2 regions of the Crystallibacter crystallopoietes genome follow, and region 1 is predicted to be linked to the other one. Evidence: riboswitches for the same ligand, from Rfam matches in the RefSeq annotation. Region 1 holds a riboswitch; the other holds the start of a gene.
What was found. Region 1 has a riboswitch for glycine ahead of gcvP (aminomethyl-transferring glycine dehydrogenase). Riboswitches for the same ligand answer to the same signal wherever they lie in the genome.
Positions count from the first base shown of each region.

Region 2: another riboswitch for glycine. It lies ahead of glyA (serine hydroxymethyltransferase); the one in region 1 lies ahead of gcvP (aminomethyl-transferring glycine dehydrogenase).

Region 1 is NZ_CP018863.1:690,839-695,036, reverse strand. Features, by position in the region: gene AC20117_RS03335 (MFS transporter) at 1-725, shown strand, start outside; gene AC20117_RS03330 (mycothiol transferase) at 776-1,297, shown strand; glycine riboswitch at 1,388-1,487, shown strand; glycine riboswitch at 1,488-1,594, shown strand; gene gcvP (aminomethyl-transferring glycine dehydrogenase) at 1,645-4,198, shown strand, end outside.
Region 2 is NZ_CP018863.1:2,020,241-2,024,438, reverse strand. Features, by position in the region: gene AC20117_RS09550 (amino acid permease) at 1-79, opposite strand, end outside; gene glyA (serine hydroxymethyltransferase) at 225-1,556, opposite strand; glycine riboswitch at 1,706-1,803, opposite strand; gene AC20117_RS09540 (ICP22 family protein) at 1,965-2,876, opposite strand; gene treS (maltose alpha-D-glucosyltransferase) at 3,046-4,198, opposite strand, start outside.

The DNA.
Region 1 (4,198 bases):
GCTGGCGCTGGTCGATCGGCATCTGGGCTGGTGTGAGCCTGGCGGCGCTCGGGCCGTGGGTGGCCACTTTGCTGGGAGAGCGGGCAACGCGGCGGGCAGAAGCCGTTCAACCCCCGTTGGCCGCAGTGCCCCACGCGAAGGTCCGTGTCTGGTCCTCTCCGGTGGCCTGGGGGCTGGCCATGGTGTTTGCCGGGACGTCCACGAACACTTTCTCGATGTTTACCTGGCTGCCTCCGCTGCTGCTCGACGCGGGGATGAACGCGGCAGAGGGTGGAACCCTGCTGTCCTATTACGCCATCCTTGGCCTGCCGACCAGCCTCCTGGTTCCTTACCTGGCCGCCAGAATGCGCAATCCCTTCCCGCTCGCAGCCCTGTTCGTGCTTTGCTACGCCGGCGGATATGCGGGCCTGCTGCTGTCACCGTCATCGGGCACGATCCTCTGGATCACGCTGGCAGGACTGGGACAGGGAACATTTGCCATGGCCTTGCTGCTGGTCAACCTGCGGACCAGGACCACCGCCGGTTCGGGGGCGCTTTCCGGCTTTGCCCAAGGCATCGGCTACTCCGTTGCCTGCCTTGGGCCGCTGACCTTCGGGCTGCTTAAAGACATCACCGGAACGTGGGCAACATCGTTCGGCCTGCTCGCCGTATCGCTCGTCGTCCTCGTCGTCGGTGCTTTCATTGTCAGCAAACCGCGCTATCTGGAGGACCATCCGCGGGCGTAAGGCATAGGCTGGGTTCGTTGCCGCCAATCCCGGATCTACGAGGAGCGAAGATGAAGTTCAACGATCTGCTGGCAGACGCTTTTGGCCGGATCCAGGAACGGGTCCACGAGGTGCTTGATGGACTGGACCCGGACCAACTGGCCGAACGGCCCGGAGGGACCGGCAACTCGATCGCCTGGCTGATCTGGCATTTGACCCGGATCCAGGACGATCACATTGCCGATGTCGCCGGTGTGGAGCAGCGCTGGACTTCAGGCGGTTGGGCGGAACTGTTCGGCCTTCCGCTGGACACACGTGAAACCGGCTACGGCCACACGTCGGAGCAGGTCAGCGCCGTCACGGTGGAATCCGGAAGCCTGCTGGCCGAGTATTTCGACGCGGTGCACCGCCAAAGCCTCGAGTTCATCGGTTCGCTGACCGAAGACGAGCTGGACCGGATTGTGGATACGCGCTGGGACCCGCACGTTACCCTCGGCGTCCGGCTTGTCAGCGTCATTGACGACTGTTTGGAGCACGCCGGGCAGGCCGCCTATGTTAAAGGAATGGTCCAGCTCCGCGAAGCACGCGGTTAATGCTGGCCGCCTTGTTTGTGTTCGCCCTCACCGGCTACCATTCAAGAAGATAGAACGCACTTCAAAAGTGTCATAACTGCATAATGCCTTCGAATTGCGGCGGGAGAGTCCTGCTGGATGAATGTCAGCGGGCGCCGTAGGAGCAATACCTCCCCAGGAATCTCTCAGGCCCCTGTACCGCCGCAGACAGGCAACTCTGGAAAGCAGTCGACCTTAACGGCTCGGCTCACCGACGGTGCAAGCGGAACTTGGAAAAGTTTCCGCGGAATCTCTCAGGTCCAATACAGAGCGGGGAGGAACCCGATCCACCTGGTACAACCGTGCCAGCCAATAACTGGAGTTCCTTCATGACGGTTCAACCCACCATTGCGACATTTGCCGAGCGCCACATCGGCCCGCGCAACAGCGACGCCGAGACCATGCTCAAGCAGCTTGGCTACACTAGCCTCGAAGACCTGGTCGACACGGCAGTTCCGGCGAACATCCGCCAGAGCGCGCCGCTTGAGTTGCCGGCTGCCCGCAGCGAAGCCGAGGTCCTCGCTGATCTGCGCGCCCTCGCCGCCAAGAACATCACGGCCGTGCAGATGATCGGGCAGGGCTACTATGACACGATTACGCCGCCGGTGATCCGCCGCAATGTGGTGGAATCCCCGGCCTGGTACACCGCCTACACGCCCTACCAGCCGGAAATCTCCCAGGGCCGGCTCGAGGCGCTGCTGAATTTCCAGACCATGGTTTCCGACCTGACCGGCTTGGAAATCGCCAACGCCTCCCTCTTGGACGAAGCCACCGCCGTGGCTGAAGCCGTGCTGCTGATGCGCCGTGCCAACAAGAAGCATGCCGACGGCAAGACCGTCCTGGACGCAGACCTGCTGCCGCAGACCATCGCCATCGTCAAGGGCCGCGCCGAAGCACTGGACTTCGAGATTGAGGTGGCCGACCTCTCCGCTGGGCTGCCCGAGGGCGAGATCTCCGGCATTGTGCTGCAGCAGCCGGGTGTGTCCGGCCATGTGGCCGACCACAGCAAGGTGATCGCGGATGCGAAGGAACGCGGCGCCATGGTCACCGTGGCCGCGGATCTGCTGGCGCTGACTCTGATCACGCCTCCCGGCGAACAGGGCGCGGATATCGCCGTCGGAAATACCCAGCGTTTCGGTGTTCCGCTGTTCTTCGGCGGACCGCACGCCGCCTACATGGCCGTGCACAAGGGCGTGGAGCGCCAGCTGCCCGGCCGCCTCGTGGGAGTCTCCAAGGACAACGCCGGCCTGCCTGCGTACCGCCTGGCACTGCAGACGCGCGAACAGCACATCCGCCGCGAGAAGGCCACGTCCAACATCTGCACCGCGCAGGCGCTGCTGGCCATCGTCGCCGGTATGTACGGCGTCTACCACGGACCGGAAGGCCTGAAGGCGATCGCCCAACGTGCGCACAATCAGACCCGTGCCCTCGCCTCCGTCCTCAAGGGCGCCGGGCTGGAACTGGTCAGCGAGCACTTCTTCGACACCCTGACGGTCAAGGTCCCGGGCAAGGCTGCCGACGTCATCAAGGCCGCTGAGGCCAAGGGCATCAACCTGCGCGTCATCGACGCCGATCACGTGGGCATCTCCACGGGCGAATCGACGACGGCGGAGCACCTGTCTGCTGTCGCAGAGGCATTCGGCGTGGCCGGTGCCGCCGAGGACATCGCGGCGGGCCTATCAGCCGAGCCGGAAGGCTTCGGCCTGGAGCAGGGCATGCAGCGCACCTCTTCCTACATGCAGCATCCGGTCTTCCACAGCCACCGCTCCGAAACCCAGATGCTGCGCTACCTGCGCCGCCTTTCGGACCGCGACCTGGCCCTGGACCGGACCATGATCCCGCTGGGCTCCTGCACCATGAAGCTCAACGCCACGGCCGAGATGGAATCCATGACCTGGCCGGAGTTCGCCTCCATCCACCCCTTTGCTCCGGCGCACCAGACCAAGGGCTGGCGCGAACTGATCGAGGACCTGGAAGCACGCCTGTCCACCATCACCGGCTACGCAGGCGTCTCCATCCAGCCGAACGCCGGATCCCAGGGCGAATACGCCGGGCTGCTGGCCATCCGCCGCTACCACCTGTCCCGCGGCGATGAGCAGCGCAACGTCTGCCTGATTCCGGCCTCGGCCCACGGCACCAACGCGGCCTCGGCTGTGCTCGCAGGCATGAAGGTTGTCGTTGTCGCTACCGCCCAGGACGGCACCATCGACCACAGCGATCTGAACGCCAAGATCGAGCAGCACAAGGACAGCCTGTCCGCCATCATGATCACCTACCCGTCCACGCACGGGGTGTACGACGCCGACGTCCGTGAGGTTTGCGACGCTGTGCATGCGGCCGGCGGCCAGGTCTACATCGACGGCGCCAACCTCAACGCCCTCGTGGGACTGGCGCAGCCGGGCAAGTTCGGTGGCGACGTGTCGCACCTGAACCTGCACAAGACCTTCTGCATCCCGCACGGCGGCGGCGGCCCCGGCGTCGGCCCGGTCGCCGTGGCCGAGCACCTGGTGCCGTTCCTGCCCGGCAACGCCGCACTGGCCGAGCACGAAGGCAAGGGCGTACCGGTGTCCGCTTCCGAGTACGGCTCCGCCGGCGTGCTGCCGATCTCCTGGGCCTACGTGGCCATGATGGGTGGCGAAGGGCTGACCAACGCGACCAAGACCGCACTGCTGGCGGGCAACTACATTGCCTCCCGTCTGAACGAGTACTTCCCCGTGCTGTACACGGGCAACGACGGTCTGGTGGCACATGAGTGCATCTTGGACCTGCGCGAACTCACCGCCAAGTCCGGCGTCACCGCCGAGGATGTTGCCAAGCGCCTGATCGACTTCGGCTTCCACGCCCCGACGCTGTCCTTCCCGGTGGCGGGTACGTTGATGGTCG
Region 2 (4,198 bases), 1.3 Mb from region 1:
CAATCAGCTGGATGTGGCGGTTGCTCAGCTGTCTTTCCAGATGGGGTGCCCCGGATGACTGCACTGTTGCATCTTTCATTTACTACTCCTTCAGAGCGAGGATATTTCGCATGGCTGCATGGCCCTGGTTGTGGGTTGCATGCAGGTTGGTCAGGGCGCCGGCCGCTTCCCCATGTATGCGGCCGGCCCCTGGGCAGGGGCCCCGCGGTCCCTGCCAGTCCCGGTTAGGCGCCGGCCGTTGCCAGCGGTGCCACGTTCGGGTAGAGCGGGTGCGCGGCGGCCAAGGCCTCCACGCGGTGGCGCAGATCGGCGAGGCTTGCCTCGTCGTCGGCGATCAGCGCCTCAGCAATGATGTCAGCTACCTCGGTGAAGGCCGCTTCGCCGAAGCCGCGGGTAGCCAGTGCGGGCGTTCCGATCCGCAGGCCGGAGGTGACCATCGGCGGGCGCGGGTCGAACGGAACGGCGTTGCGGTTGACGGTGATGTCGATGGCCGCGAGGCGGTCCTCGGCTTCCTGGCCGTTCAGTTCGCAGTTGCGCAGGTCCACCAGTACCAGGTGCACGTCCGTGCCGCCGGAAACCACGGAGATGCCCTTGGCGGCGACGTCGGGCTGCATCAGGCGTTCGGCCAAGATGCTTGCTCCAGCGAGCACGCGCTCCTGGCGCTCCTTGAACTCCGGCGATGCAGCAATCTTGAAGGCCACGGCCTTGCCGGCGATGACGTGCTCCAGCGGCCCGCCCTGCTGGCCCGGGAACACTGCCGAGTTGATCTTCTTGGCGACGTCGGCGTCGTTGGTCAGGATGATGCCGCCGCGCGGGCCGGCCAGCGTCTTGTGCGTGGTGGAGGTGACAACGTGGGCGTGCGGCACCGGGCTGGGGTGCAATCCGGCGGCCACCAGGCCGGCGAAGTGCGCCATGTCCACCATGAGGTAGGCACCGACGGCGTCGGCGATCCGGCGGAATTCGGCGAAGTCCAACTGGCGGGCGTAGGCGGACCAGCCGGCCACGATCAGCTGCGGCTTGTGCTCGTGGGCCAGGCGCTCCACTTCCACCATGTCGATCCGGTGGTCTTCTTCGCGGACCTGGTACGGAACCACGTTGTACAGCTTGCCGGAGAAGTTGATCCGCATGCCGTGGGTCAGGTGGCCGCCGTGGGCCAGGTTCAGCCCCATGATGGTGTCGCCGGGCTTGATCAGCGCGTGCATGACCGACGCGTTGGCCTGGGCACCGGAATGCGGCTGGACGTTAGCGTAGGCCGCCCCGAACAGGTCCTTCACGCGGTCGATGGCCAACTGCTCGATGACGTCGACGTGCTCGCAGCCACCGTAGTAACGCCGTCCCGGGTAGCCTTCGGCGTACTTGTTGGTCAGCACGGAGCCCTGCGCCTGCATAACTGCGGCGGCGGTGTGGTTCTCCGAGGCGATCATTTCCAGGCCGTCGCGCTGGCGGGTGAGCTCGTCGTCGATCTTGGCGGCGACCTCGGGGTCCAGCTCGGACAGCTGGCTGTTCAGGCTCGGGGACACGACCTGTTGGAAAGTGGACGGTGACTGGATGGTCATAAGGAACTCCATATTTCAGGCAGCGCACAACACGCCACGATGATTCGGGTTCCTCCCCGCTCTGTCTGGGACCTGAGAGTTTCCGCCGCCCCCGTGGGGGCCGCTTGCACCGTCGGTGAGCCGGTTGCCCGGCTGCTTTCCAGAGTTGCCTAGCCGCGGCGGTACGTGGGCCTGAGAGATTCCTGGGGAGGAGTTGCTCCTACGGCGCCTGACGAACGTACCGGCAGGACTCTCCCGCCGCAGATCAAAAGCGTTGGGCCACAGCTTCGTGACCCGCCTCACACAGATTAGCGGCACGCGAGGAGCTAACGCAACATCATTTCTTTACTGCCTAGTCAGCGGCGGATCCGCTGCAGACGATGTACGACGCCGGCACTCACCTGAGTGCCGGCGTCGCCTGGGCAGGCCTTATTGCTCGGTGCCGGTCTGGTCGCCTTCGGTCAGACCGCTGTCCACGGGTGCCGGATCGACGGCGCCACTGTCGTCCGGCACGGCTTCCTGCCCGGCATCCTGCTGGCCAGCGCCGGAGTCGGTGACGACTTCCGGCTCCGCTACTTCGCCCGTTTCGGAGCCGGGCGCCGGAACCGGTTCGGGCACGGTCTCCACCGGCCCCGTGCCGTCGGTCTGGTCGGTGGCCGGGTCCTCGACCATTGCTGATCCGTCTGTTCCGGAGGTATCACCGGAGGTCTCGCCTGTAGTCCCGGTCTGGCCGGCGCCGTCGTCGACCTGCCCGGGCTCAGCCTCGCCGGGCTCCGTGGTTTCGCTTCCGTCCTCGGCCGGGGCCGCGGTTCCGGTCAGGACGCGGCCCAAGGTTGTCTGCTGCTCGGCGGCCGGGGTGCTGCTGGTCGACGATGCAACCAAAGCCGAAATGGGCTTGCTGGTTCCCAGTTCGATCATCGTGATGCCTGCCATGGCGATCAGGAAGGAGGCTGCGCTGACCACTCCGATCTTCACCCAGGTCCGGGGCGTAAAGCGGCGGGCAGTGAGCTTGGCCTTGAAATCCGCGACGGCACTGGGAACACCGGCGCGCTCGGTTCCGTCGTCGCTCGCAGGCAAGCCGCCGTTGCGCAGGCCGCGCAGCCGCGGCACGGGCAGGGTCTTCCGGGCCGCGACGGCGGCGGAACTCAGCGTCCTGGCGTAGATGGCTGCGGCAACCGTGGCGATGACCGAACCAAGGGCAGCGCCGATCAGCGTTCCCGCGACACCGAGGAAGGAACCCGCGAAGGCCGAGGTCACAGCGGCCAGGGCGGAGGCAATAGTTTGGGCACCGTTGAGGCCGAGGAGTTTCGGCTTATCTTCGGCGGAGGAGTCTTCAGCCATATTTCACACACACTTCGGGTAGGCAAAGTTACGGAAAGGTAACGCCGGTTCCACCGAACCGGTTCCCCGCCTACCGCGTTTTCATGTGAGATGCTGGTCACATTCGGAGCGCGCTGGGCATTACCCCAGATCAGGACGTGACAGGGGCTGACGTGCCTGCGCCGCAGGCTCAGCCGGCAGCCGTGCCCGCGTCCCTGTCCGCGCCTGCTTCCGCCTCAGCCGCCGCCTCCGTGTCCGGCTCCTCTTCTTCGGGCAGGGTCACCAGCAGCGCGGTTCCCTGGTACGGCTCCAGCTGGATATAGAAGCTGTGCAGATCATCCACACTGCCCACCTCTTCACCGCTGAACAGATCGGTCACCAAGGCTCCGGTTTCCAACTGCTCGGAGCGCACCGTGCCGGCCATCTCCTGGTCAGAGAAGTTCAGGACGGTGACTTCGCAATCGCCCGATTCCAGCTGGTGCACCATGACCAGCATGCCGCGGTGTGAGACGTCCGGAACATCGAGCAGGGCGCTCTTGGCGATGCCGTACTGCTCCCGGACGGCCAGAATTTTGGCTAGCTGCCGCGCGAAAGAGGACTCGTCCGCGAGCTGGTCCGGCAACGTCCCGTACAGGCTGACGGCCTTGGGCATTCCGGAGGTCGGAGCCTGTCCGGTGTGGTTGACTCCCATCAGGTCGTGGGCGCCCCGGTTGATCCAGCGGGTGTCGCCGCGGGACAGCAGCGGGGCCACCTGCGACCGGTCCAGCGTCAGCATGCCGCACAGGTCCCACCCGGAGAGCGCGAAGACGCCCGGCTGCAGCGCGTTGTACATGGCCAGCAACAGGTGCACCTTGCGGACCTCGATGGTCTGCTCCGGCGTGATGGTGCTCAGGTCCTTGATGCCCAGCACCGCGGTGATCACGCTCGCCGTCGTACACGCAATGCCGTTGGCCGTGAAGACCAAGTTATAAGGTGCGGCCTCCCCGGTAATGCCGTCCCGCAAGGTCTGCTGCACTTTAAGGGCCAGTTCCGCGCCGGTCAGTTCCTCGCCGTCGAGCTCATAGATATCGTCTTTGTGCTTGGTGGTGAAGTGCACCAGTTCGTAGGTCAGTTCGTCATGGTTCTGCAGCGCGTGGACCAGGGAGGCCTGGTCCACGCCGATCTCCATGGCCAGACGCAGGGTCAGCCGGAGGAATTCGGTATCCGCGGTGACCAGGGCGTGGTGGTAGCCGGGGCGGGTGACAAAGTCGTAGGACAGGTCGGGGCCATTGGCGGAGGTGGACTTGATGTCGTCAATGCTCAGGTTCAGTTCCTGGAACGTGAAGCCGCCGACCTTGCGGACC